4 regions of the Blastococcus deserti genome follow, and region 1 is predicted to be linked to each of the others. Evidence: riboswitches for the same ligand, from Rfam matches in the RefSeq annotation. Region 1 holds a riboswitch; each other region holds the start of a gene.

Region 1 (2,186 bases):
CCTACCGGATGGACCCCCAGGGGGCGGAGCAGACGATCGCGATGCTGCGCCTGGCGATCCGGGGCGCGGGCACGGTGGTGCTGATCCTCGGTGGTCTCGGCGTGCTCAACATCGGGCTGGTCACCGTCCGGCAGCGGATCCGCGAGATCGGCGTCCGCCGCAGCTTCGGCGCCACGTCGGGCCGGATCTTCGCCGCCGTCATGCTCGAGAGCGTCTGCGCCACCGCCCTGGCGGGACTGTTCGCCGTGGGCGCGTCGATCGTGCTGGTCCGCAATCTGCCGCTCGAGCGGTTGCTGAACAACGGCATCCCCATCGCGGACATGCCGGGCTTCCCGGTGGCGGCCGCGGTGGAGGGCATGGTGGCGGCGACCGCGGTCGGCGCGCTGGCCGGGCTGCTGCCGGCGATCATCGCCGTCCGCGCGAAGGTGATCGACGCGATCCGGTTCTGAGGAGGCCCCCCGCCCCCGCCACCAGGTCGCTGGCAGCGGGGGCAGGACGGCCTCCTCGCAGGGTCCCGCCGCGAGCGTGCGAGCAGCGGGGGCGAGGAGGTCCTTTCTCAGACCTTCAGGCGCTGACCCACGTAGATCACGTCCGGGTCGCTCACGGTGTCGCGGTTGAGGGCCCACAGGCCTTCCCAGCCACCCTCGACGCCCTGGGCCGCGGCGATCTCGGCCAGGGTGTCGCCGGGCTGGACCGTGTAGGTGCCGCCCGAGGACGAGGTGGACGCCGGAGCGGCGGGCTCGGCCGGAGCCGGCGCGGGTGCCGCCGCGGGTTCGGCCGGGGCGGCGGCCGTGTTCTCGGTCAGGTACTTACCGCAGGTGGGCCAGGCGCCCACGCCCTGGCCGTCCAGCGTGCGCTCGGCGACCACGATCTGCTGCTCCTTGGTCGCGAGGTCGGCGCGCGGCGCGAACTCCAGACCGCCGTACGCCTCCCAGGTGCTCTGGCTGAACTGCAGGCCGCCGTAGTAGCCGTTGCCGGTGTTGATGCTCCAGTTGCCGCCGGACTCGCATTCGGCGACGCCGTCCCAGTTGTGCTCTGCCGCCGCAGCCGGCGCGGCGAACACACCGACACCGATCGCCGCGGCGCCGAGGAGTACGGCGCCCCCGCGGATGGAACGGTTGAGGGCGCGCGTCATCGAGTAGTGCTCGGACATGGGTGATCCTCCGATCACCGCCGGCGAGGTGAGCTGTCGGGTTCGGGCGAATCGGTGCCCGGCCGCCGTGCGTGGAGCGCACGGTGCGGCTTCACCCCGAGGCGCGCGCGTGCGCGCCGGGAAAGTGGGTCCCCCGCCCCCGTCCTGGGTGAGGTCGGATGCAGGCTCCGGCGGACGGGGTTGGGCGGTCCGGGCCTCGCGCCCGGCCGGGAAGGCCCGGGCGCCCGGACGACGCTAGAGGTCGCTGGGGCACCCGGCCCGCCGGACGGAACGAATTCGGGCGATTCGCCCCGGCGTGGCGCCGCCACGCCGGGGCACGACCTCGCCCCGTTCGCGGGCGACCGCGCTGCGTCCCGTCAGGCCGCCGTGCAGGGGCCCGCCGCGAGCTCGCGAGCGGTGGTCGAGGCCCGTCCTCCCCACCCTGAGCCTGCGAAGGGTGGGGAGGACGGGGTCCTTTCTCAGTCGCGGACCAGCAGGGCCACCGGCAGGCGGGTCAGGAGCACGTCGGCGGCCACCCCCGCGATGTCGGAGACGAGCCGCTCACCGGTGAGCAGGTCCCGCCAGGCGCCGTTGGGCAGCTGCAGGGCCGTGTCGCCCCAGCCCTCGGCGGCCAGCTTGACCGGCAGACGGGTCGCCACGGCGACCACCCCGCCGCGGTCGAAGGCGATCAGGTGCTCGGCGCCCGATCCGGTGACCTCGACCGGCTCGTACCCGGCGAACCACTCGGGGTGGTCGCGCCGGGCCCGCAGCGTCCGGGACACCACCAGCAACTTGGCCGCGCCGGTCTCGTCCACCGCCGGGACCTCGCCACGGTCGAGGTCGGCCAGCAGCTTTCCCCGCAGCGCGTAGTCGACCGGGCGGCGGTTGTCCGGGTCGACGAGGGAGAAGTCCCAGAGCTCGGTGCCCTGGTAGACGTCCGGGACGCCGGGCATCGTCAGCTGCAGCAGCTTCTGGCTCAGGGAGTTCGACCAGCCGAACGGCGCGATCCGGGCGACGACGTCCTCGATCGCGCCGTGCGTCGCCTCGTCGTCGA
Region 2 (2,186 bases), 200 kb from region 1:
ACGCCGGTGCGGGCCCAGGTGAGCAGGTTGACCAGCGCGTCGGCGTTGCGGGCCAGGTGCGCGACGACGTGGGCGCGCGACCACCCGGGCAGGTGCGACTCCGCGGACAGCTCCTCGTCGCTGAACTCGTGGACGAGGCGCGACACGACGCGCTCCCCCTCGGTCCACCAGCGGAGCGCCTGCTCGGAAGCGGGGGTCGTCGTCACGGTCGCCGAATCTAGCCCGGTCGTGCACCGAGCGATCGCCCGCGGGACGGGGTCACGAGCCGCACGGGACCCGAGTGAGCCGCACCCGTGTCGCAGCACCTCGAACCCCGGTCATCGCCATAGCTTCCGGGGCGGTGCGGGTCAGCCCGTGGGGCCGGTCGGGTCCGGTCCGCCGGCGGCCTTGCTGTCGGCGCCGCCGTCCGGGACATGGGTGACGTCGCCGGACATGCCGCCCTGCGCCGCCCGCGGCGACTGGTCGTCGTCCGCCGTCACCTGTCCCTTCTCGGGCCGCTCCCCGGGCAGGCCCTCGTCCTGGCCCGGGTCGTTGACGCCGCCGTAGGGACGTCCGGTCTCGGTCATCGCTCCACTCCCGTTCGTCGGAGTCGCGCACTGGCTCCCCGGTGATAGCCGCGAGGGCGCCGGCGCAACCCGGGACGACGCGTCCCGGGCGTGTCCGTCGGGAGTGCCGGCGGCGCTGCCTGGCGGCGTCGGTCACCCACCGTTCCGCCGCGCCGCTCGGGCACCGATTACGTACGGCAACCGTTACCGCGCGTAACAGCCCGCCCTGCTCCGGGGCGCACCGGGATCGGACCAGGTCAGGGAGGCGGCGCCGCGGGAAGGTGCTCTCCCCGCGTCGGCAGCGGGGCTCCGCCGACCCGTTCGCGCGCCTCTGCGGACCTCCGCGCCGCGCCCTAGCGTCTTCGCCGTCCGAGCGGGCCCCCCTCGTCACGCACCTCGTGACTCCCGCCGGACGCCGCCGAACCGGCCTCCCGCAGCAGCGGGCGCCGGACCGGGGACCCACCGAAGTACCGGGGTGAAGCGCGCGCCGATCGGCCGCGCCGGGCGAGTTCCCCGCCCGAACCCGACAGCTAACTCGGTAGGCGGCACAGGAGAACAGGAGAACGTCGTCGATGACGACTACAGCCATGCCCATGTCCCGCTCGCTCCGCCGCGCCGCCGTCGTGCTCGTCGCCGGTGCGGGGGTCGCGCTCAGCCCCCTGCCGGCCCAGGCCTCCTCGGGCGCTCCCACCACCGCCACGGTCGCGGCGGCACCGGTCGCCGCGGCGACCCCCGCCGCGCAGGTCGCCGTCGACACGGCGCTGGCCCAGCAGGGCGACCCCTACGTCTGGGGCGGGAGCGGCCCCGACTCGTTCGACTGCTCGGGGCTGACGCAGTACGCCTACGCGGCGGCCGGCGTGGAGCTGCCGCACTCGTCGCGCATGCAGTCGGAGCTGGGCACGCCGGTGTCGCTGGACGCGCTGCAGCCGGGTGACCTGGTGTTCTTCTACAGCCCGGTCAGCCACGTCGGGATGTACATCGGGAACGGGCAGATGGTGCACGCGCCGACGTCCGGCGACGTCGTCAAGGTCGTGGACCTGGCGAACATGCCGGGCGCGGTCTCGGCCCGCAGGGTCGCCTGACGCACGGGTGCCCCGGCCGCCCGGCCGGGGCACCCGCCCACCCGGATGTGCTCCCGCCGGCCCCGGGGTGTGGGTTAGGTTTCGCGCGCCATGGCTGCCCCTGACGTCCCGCCGGTCGAGGTGTCGGTCCTGGGGCCGTTGCGGGTGACCGTCGGCGGTGCCGCCGCCGCGCTGGGTGGGCCACGGCAGCGCTCGGTCCTCGCCCGGCTCGCCGTGGCCGGTGGCCACGTCGTCTCGACCGACCGGATCATCGAGGACCTGTGGGAGGGCGAGCCGCCGCCCAAGGCACTCGCGTCCCTGCAGGTGCACGTGTCGCACCTGCGCCGCGCCCTCGAACCCGGCCGCCGCACGCGCACCGCGGCCGCGACGCTGGTCAGCCGCCCGCCGGGCTACGCCCTGCAGCTCCCCCGGGAGGCGGTGGACGCCTGGCGGTTCGAGGACCTCCTCGCCCGCGCCCAGGGGGAACCGGCGGCCGTCCGTCGCCGCCTGCTGGACGACGCCCTGGCCTGCTGGTCGGGGCCCGCCTACGCCGAGGTCGCCGACACGTCGTGGGCCGCCC
Region 3 (2,186 bases), on a different contig from region 1:
CGGGAGGTGGTGGCCAGCGAGATCGACCCGTTCGGGCACGCCGCCATCGCGGTGAACGCCGAGGTGAACGGCCTCCCGCCGGTCGCCGTCCTCGGTGACGTGCTGGGGGAGGAATCGCCCGCGGTCGACGTCGTCCTTGCCGGTGACGTCTGCTACGACCGCGTGATGAGCGAGCGGGTGCTGCCCTGGCTCGAGGCCGCCCGCGCGAGGGGCGCCGAGGTGTACCTCGGCGACCCGGGGCGGCCCTACGTGCCGACCGACCGGCTGGCCGCCGTGGCGACGTACGACGTGCCCGACACCGAGGGGCCCCAGGTGCGCCGGACGACGGTCTGGCGGCTGCCCTGACCGGGAGGGCGACACGCGTCACGCCGATCCGGCATTGTCACGACTCGATAACGGCGGTTACGTTGGGCCAGTCCGGCCGGACGGTTACCGCCCCATCCGGGGCGGCCGCGCCGGACGCCGCCGAGTCGCCCTGACGCTCCCCTGGAGTGCGGGCGAGCCGGGGACCCACCGCAGTACTGGGGTGAATCCTGCTCCGAGCACCGCTCGGGGCGGGTAGGGCCGCTTCCCGCCCGAATCCGTCAGCTAACTCGGTAGGCGGCCCACGGAAGAAACGGAGAGCCGCAGCATGGCGCGCCCTCGGGCACACCTTGCACGCAGCAGCAGCCGGTACGGATCGCCGCGCGGGACCCGCCTGCGCTGACCCTCGTCCGCCGGGCTCCCCGCCCGCCGGCGCTGCCCCTCGCCCCTCTCGCAGTGGACCGCCCGCGCCCTCGCGCGCCCGGCCGGTCCGCCGCGCCCTGTCATCCGGAGCACAGGCCCCTCATGAACCTCCGCACCACGCTGTCCTCGTCCGCCCGGGCCCTCCGCCCGTCCGGCACCCGCCCGCCCCTGGGCGGCCGCCGCCCGGCTCTCTACCTCGGGGTCGCGGCCGCCGGGGCGCTCATGGTCAACGTCCTCACCGCCGGTGAGCCCGCCGCGGACGCCGCCTCGATGGAGTCGGTGAGCGTGGCCGCGCAGCTGGGCATCCCCGCCCAGCCGGCACCGGTCGCCGGCGACGAGATCGTCGCGCCGCTCGAGCAGCTGGCCGCCAGCCGGAGCGAGCGCGACGCCGAGCGCGCCGCGGCCGCCGAGGCGCAGGCCGCCGCCGACCAGGCCGAGCGGGACCGCATCGCCGCCGAGGAGGCCGCCCGCGTCGCCGCCGAGGAGGCCGCCCGCGCCGAGGCCGCCCGCATCGAGGCGGCTCGCGCCGCCGAGGCCGAGGCCGCCGCCGCTCGTCCCGGGCAGGGCACGTCCGCCGCCACCGCGCCCAAGGGCTCCTACAAGGAGTACGCGATGAGCAAGGTGGGCAGCGCCGGCGAGTTCTCGTGCCTCGAGAACCTGTGGGGCAAGGAGAGCGGCTGGAACCCGAACGCGCAGAACCCGACCAGCACCGCGTACGGGATCCCGCAGTTCCTCGACTCGACGTGGGCCAGTACCGGCATCGCCAAGACCTCGGACGGCTACCGGCAGATCGACGCCGGCCTCATCTACATCGAGGACAGGTACGGCTCGCCGTGCGCCGCGTGGAGCCACTCGCAGTCCAAGGGCTGGTACTGAGGAAGGACCCCGCTGCCCCCACCGCTCGCAGGCTCGCGACCGTTCCCTGCAGCGGGGCCGTTCCAGCACGTCACCCTGCCGCTCGGATGCTCGCGGTGAGCCTCTGGACGGGCCCCTCGCAGGCCGCAGTGGGCCCTGCAGGGCGGCCGTCCGTCCTCGCTTCCGGGGTGTTCCTCCCGCTTTCTGTGTCGTGCAGGACAGGGAATGCGGGAGGAACACCGCAGGAGCGGGGTAGCGCCGTCCCGTGAGCGTGCACGTCGGGACGTCGGGCTGGAGCTACGACCACTGGGACGGCGTCCTCTATCCGCCGGGCACCCCGGCGCGGGACCGGCTGGCCCACTACGTGCGCCGGTTCGGCACCGTCGAGCTCAACGCCAGCTTCTACCGCTGGCCGCGCGACGTCAGCTTCACGGGCTGGCGGCGGCGCCTGCCGCCGGGCTTCCAGCTCTCGGTGAAGGCGCCGCGCGGCCTGACCCACGCCAAGCGCCTGTACGCGCCGGAACCGTGGCTCCCCCGCCTGACCTCGGCGTGGCACGAGCTGGGCGACCGGCGGGCGGTGCTGCTGGTGCAGCTGCACCCGGCGC
Region 4 (2,186 bases), on a different contig from region 1:
CTCGGCCTGGCGCTGGTCCTCCTTGCGCCGGTCCCGCGCTCGGCACTGTCGGTCCTGCTCGGGGTCGTCGCCGGGTTCGGCCCCGGGCTCGCCGTGGCCCTCGCCGGCGGGCTGCTGGGCGGGCTGGCCGCCTTCGGGCTGAGCCGGGCGCTGGGCCGGCCGGCCGTCACCCGGCTGGCCGGCCGGCGGCTCGCGCGCGTCGACCGGCTGATGGTCGACCGGGGGTTCTGGCCCCTGCTGGTCGGACGGCTCATGCCCGTCGTCCCGTTCGTGGTGCTGAGCTACGGCGCGGGCCTCACCGCCGTCCGGCTCGGCCCGTACGCGCTGTCGACCGCGATCGGGCTGGTGCCCAGCACCGTCGTGCAGGTGGGCGTCGGGGCCTCGGCGGGGCTCCTCGCGGCCTGGGCGACCACGGTCACCGTCGTCCCGGTCGCCGTGGTCGCGCTCGTGGCGGTCGGGCTGGTGGCCCTCGCATGGCGGCGCCGGCGCCGGATCGCCGGCTCCGGGCCGGTGCCTGTCGCCTAGATCAAGAGGACGGTGCCCGCGGGCGGCCGCCTCCGTGCGGTGACACGAGCCCCCGTCCCGCCCTCCGACCCGCACGGGCGCCGTGCCGGAGCCGCGTGCTGAACGTCATCCGGCCGTCTCGCTGTGTGCTGCCGCGCTGCCGTCGGCCGACACGGCTCCAACTACTCTGCGCATCGGTGCAGCGACGCCACGAGCACCACGGCGAGCCATGGGGCCGACACCCTGCGAGTACGGGGGCCGCTCGCCGGCGATCGGCGTCTTTCCGGCCCACTGCGTCCCTTTGTCCCGTTCCGGCCACGGACCTAGCGTCGTCGCGGTCCGCACGGGCCTACATCCGTCACCGAACCGCGGTGACACCCGTCGGACGCCGCCCAGCCGGGCGCGGGCAGAAGGCCGGCGCCCGGGCCGGGGACCCACTGCAGCAGTGGGGTGAAGCACGCCCGGACGCGTCCGGGGCGTGCCGGGCGAGTTCCCCGCCCGAACCCGTCAGCTAACCCGGTAGGCGGCCACGGAGAACAGGAGACACGTCGTCATGACGGCTGGTCGCATGCCCACTCCCCGCCGGTCCCTTCCTCGCGGTCGGCGTGCCGTGGTGGCACTTCTCGCGGGCGCCGGGGTAGCCCTCACGTCCGTGCCCGCCCAGGCCAACCAGACAGGCTCAGCCCCGGCCGTCGAAGCGCCGGCCCCCTCGGAGAGGCCGACCCCGACCTCCAGCCCCTACAGCATGTGGGACCCGCACGTCCGACCCGTCGTGAAGGAGGTCACGGAGCGGTTCGACGTCTCGACGGTGTACACCCGCGCCGATCACCGTCCCACCCAGGGCCGCGCCGCTGACTTCATGGTCTACGAGGACCGGGCCAAGGGGGACGCCCTCACCCAGTACGTGATCGACAACGCGGCCCGGTTCCGCGTCGAGTACGTGATCTGGCAGCAGCGGATCTACCTCGTCTCCACGGGCTCGTGGCGAGCCATGGAAGACCGCGGATCGCCGACGGCCAACCACATGGACCATCCGCACGTGGCGTTCCTCCCCGCCGGATGACCCGAGTGCTCGCCCGGGGCCGCTGAACCCGCGAGCAGGCACCAGCGCCCCTGCCCGGCCCCGGGCAGGGGCGCTGAGGCCGTGCAGATGCCCCTCTGACGCCCCGCGCCGTCACCGCACCTGTGCACCGACCTCCTAGCCCTTCCGGAAGAGCCGGCCGAGCACGCCCCCGGCGCCGCCGACGGTCCGTGCGGCCAGCTGCAGGATCGGCCCGCCGGGGATGCCCGGCGCGGCCTGCACGATCGGCGCCAGCTGGAGCAGCCCGGCGACGTCGTGGACCTTCAGCCGGCGCAGCGCGACCGCCAGGACGGGGTTGACCCGGCCGGAGGCCGCGTCCAGCAGCAGCTCGGCCGGAGCCTCCACCGCCGGGCCGTCGAGCCGCCCGGGAGCCACCCGCTGCACGGTCCATCCGCCGCCGTCGGAGGCGAGGGCCCAGCCGCCGTCGGGCGTCGCCAGGGTCACCCGGCCGGAGATGTCCATCGACGCGGCCAGCGCGCCGGTGACGTCGGCGAGGGCCGCCAGGCCCGACTGCAGCACGTCGGCCGGCGGGGGAGCGGCCCCGCAGGACACCAGGTCCAGCGCGTGGACGGCGAGCTCGTAGGCCTGCCCGAGGACGACG

What was found. Region 1 has a riboswitch for cyclic di-AMP ahead of ACFSHS_RS21845 (transglycosylase family protein). Riboswitches for the same ligand answer to the same signal wherever they lie in the genome.
Region 2: linked by a shared signal. The riboswitch ahead of ACFSHS_RS20855 (C40 family peptidase) and the one ahead of ACFSHS_RS21845 (transglycosylase family protein) in region 1 are both predicted to bind cyclic di-AMP.
Region 3: linked by a shared signal. The riboswitch ahead of ACFSHS_RS04900 (aggregation-promoting factor C-terminal-like domain-containing protein) and the one ahead of ACFSHS_RS21845 (transglycosylase family protein) in region 1 are both predicted to bind cyclic di-AMP.
Region 4: linked by a shared signal. The riboswitch ahead of ACFSHS_RS22590 (VldE C-terminal domain-containing protein) and the one ahead of ACFSHS_RS21845 (transglycosylase family protein) in region 1 are both predicted to bind cyclic di-AMP.

What each region holds. Positions count from the first base shown of each region.
Region 1 covers NZ_JBHUHP010000030.1:394,239-396,424, forward strand. The annotation lists gene ACFSHS_RS21840 (ABC transporter permease) at 1-449, shown strand, start outside; gene ACFSHS_RS21845 (transglycosylase family protein) at 557-1,153, opposite strand; cyclic di-AMP (ydaO/yuaA leader) riboswitch at 1,157-1,320, opposite strand; gene treY (malto-oligosyltrehalose synthase) at 1,612-2,186, opposite strand, start outside.
Region 2 covers NZ_JBHUHP010000030.1:199,110-201,295, reverse strand. The annotation lists gene ACFSHS_RS20865 (maleylpyruvate isomerase family mycothiol-dependent enzyme) at 1-206, opposite strand, end outside; gene ACFSHS_RS20860 (hypothetical protein) at 348-566, opposite strand; cyclic di-AMP (ydaO/yuaA leader) riboswitch at 996-1,085, shown strand; gene ACFSHS_RS20855 (C40 family peptidase) at 1,118-1,627, shown strand; gene ACFSHS_RS20850 (BTAD domain-containing putative transcriptional regulator) at 1,718-2,186, shown strand, end outside.
Region 3 covers NZ_JBHUHP010000004.1:11,779-13,964, forward strand. The annotation lists gene ACFSHS_RS04895 (class I SAM-dependent methyltransferase) at 1-345, shown strand, start outside; cyclic di-AMP (ydaO/yuaA leader) riboswitch at 454-618, shown strand; gene ACFSHS_RS04900 (aggregation-promoting factor C-terminal-like domain-containing protein) at 829-1,602, shown strand; gene ACFSHS_RS04905 (DUF72 domain-containing protein) at 1,847-2,186, shown strand, end outside.
Region 4 covers NZ_JBHUHP010000019.1:35,910-38,095, reverse strand. The annotation lists gene ACFSHS_RS17730 (TVP38/TMEM64 family protein) at 1-525, shown strand, start outside; cyclic di-AMP (ydaO/yuaA leader) riboswitch at 930-1,025, shown strand; gene ACFSHS_RS22590 (VldE C-terminal domain-containing protein) at 1,058-1,567, shown strand; gene ACFSHS_RS17720 (maleylpyruvate isomerase family mycothiol-dependent enzyme) at 1,703-2,186, opposite strand, start outside.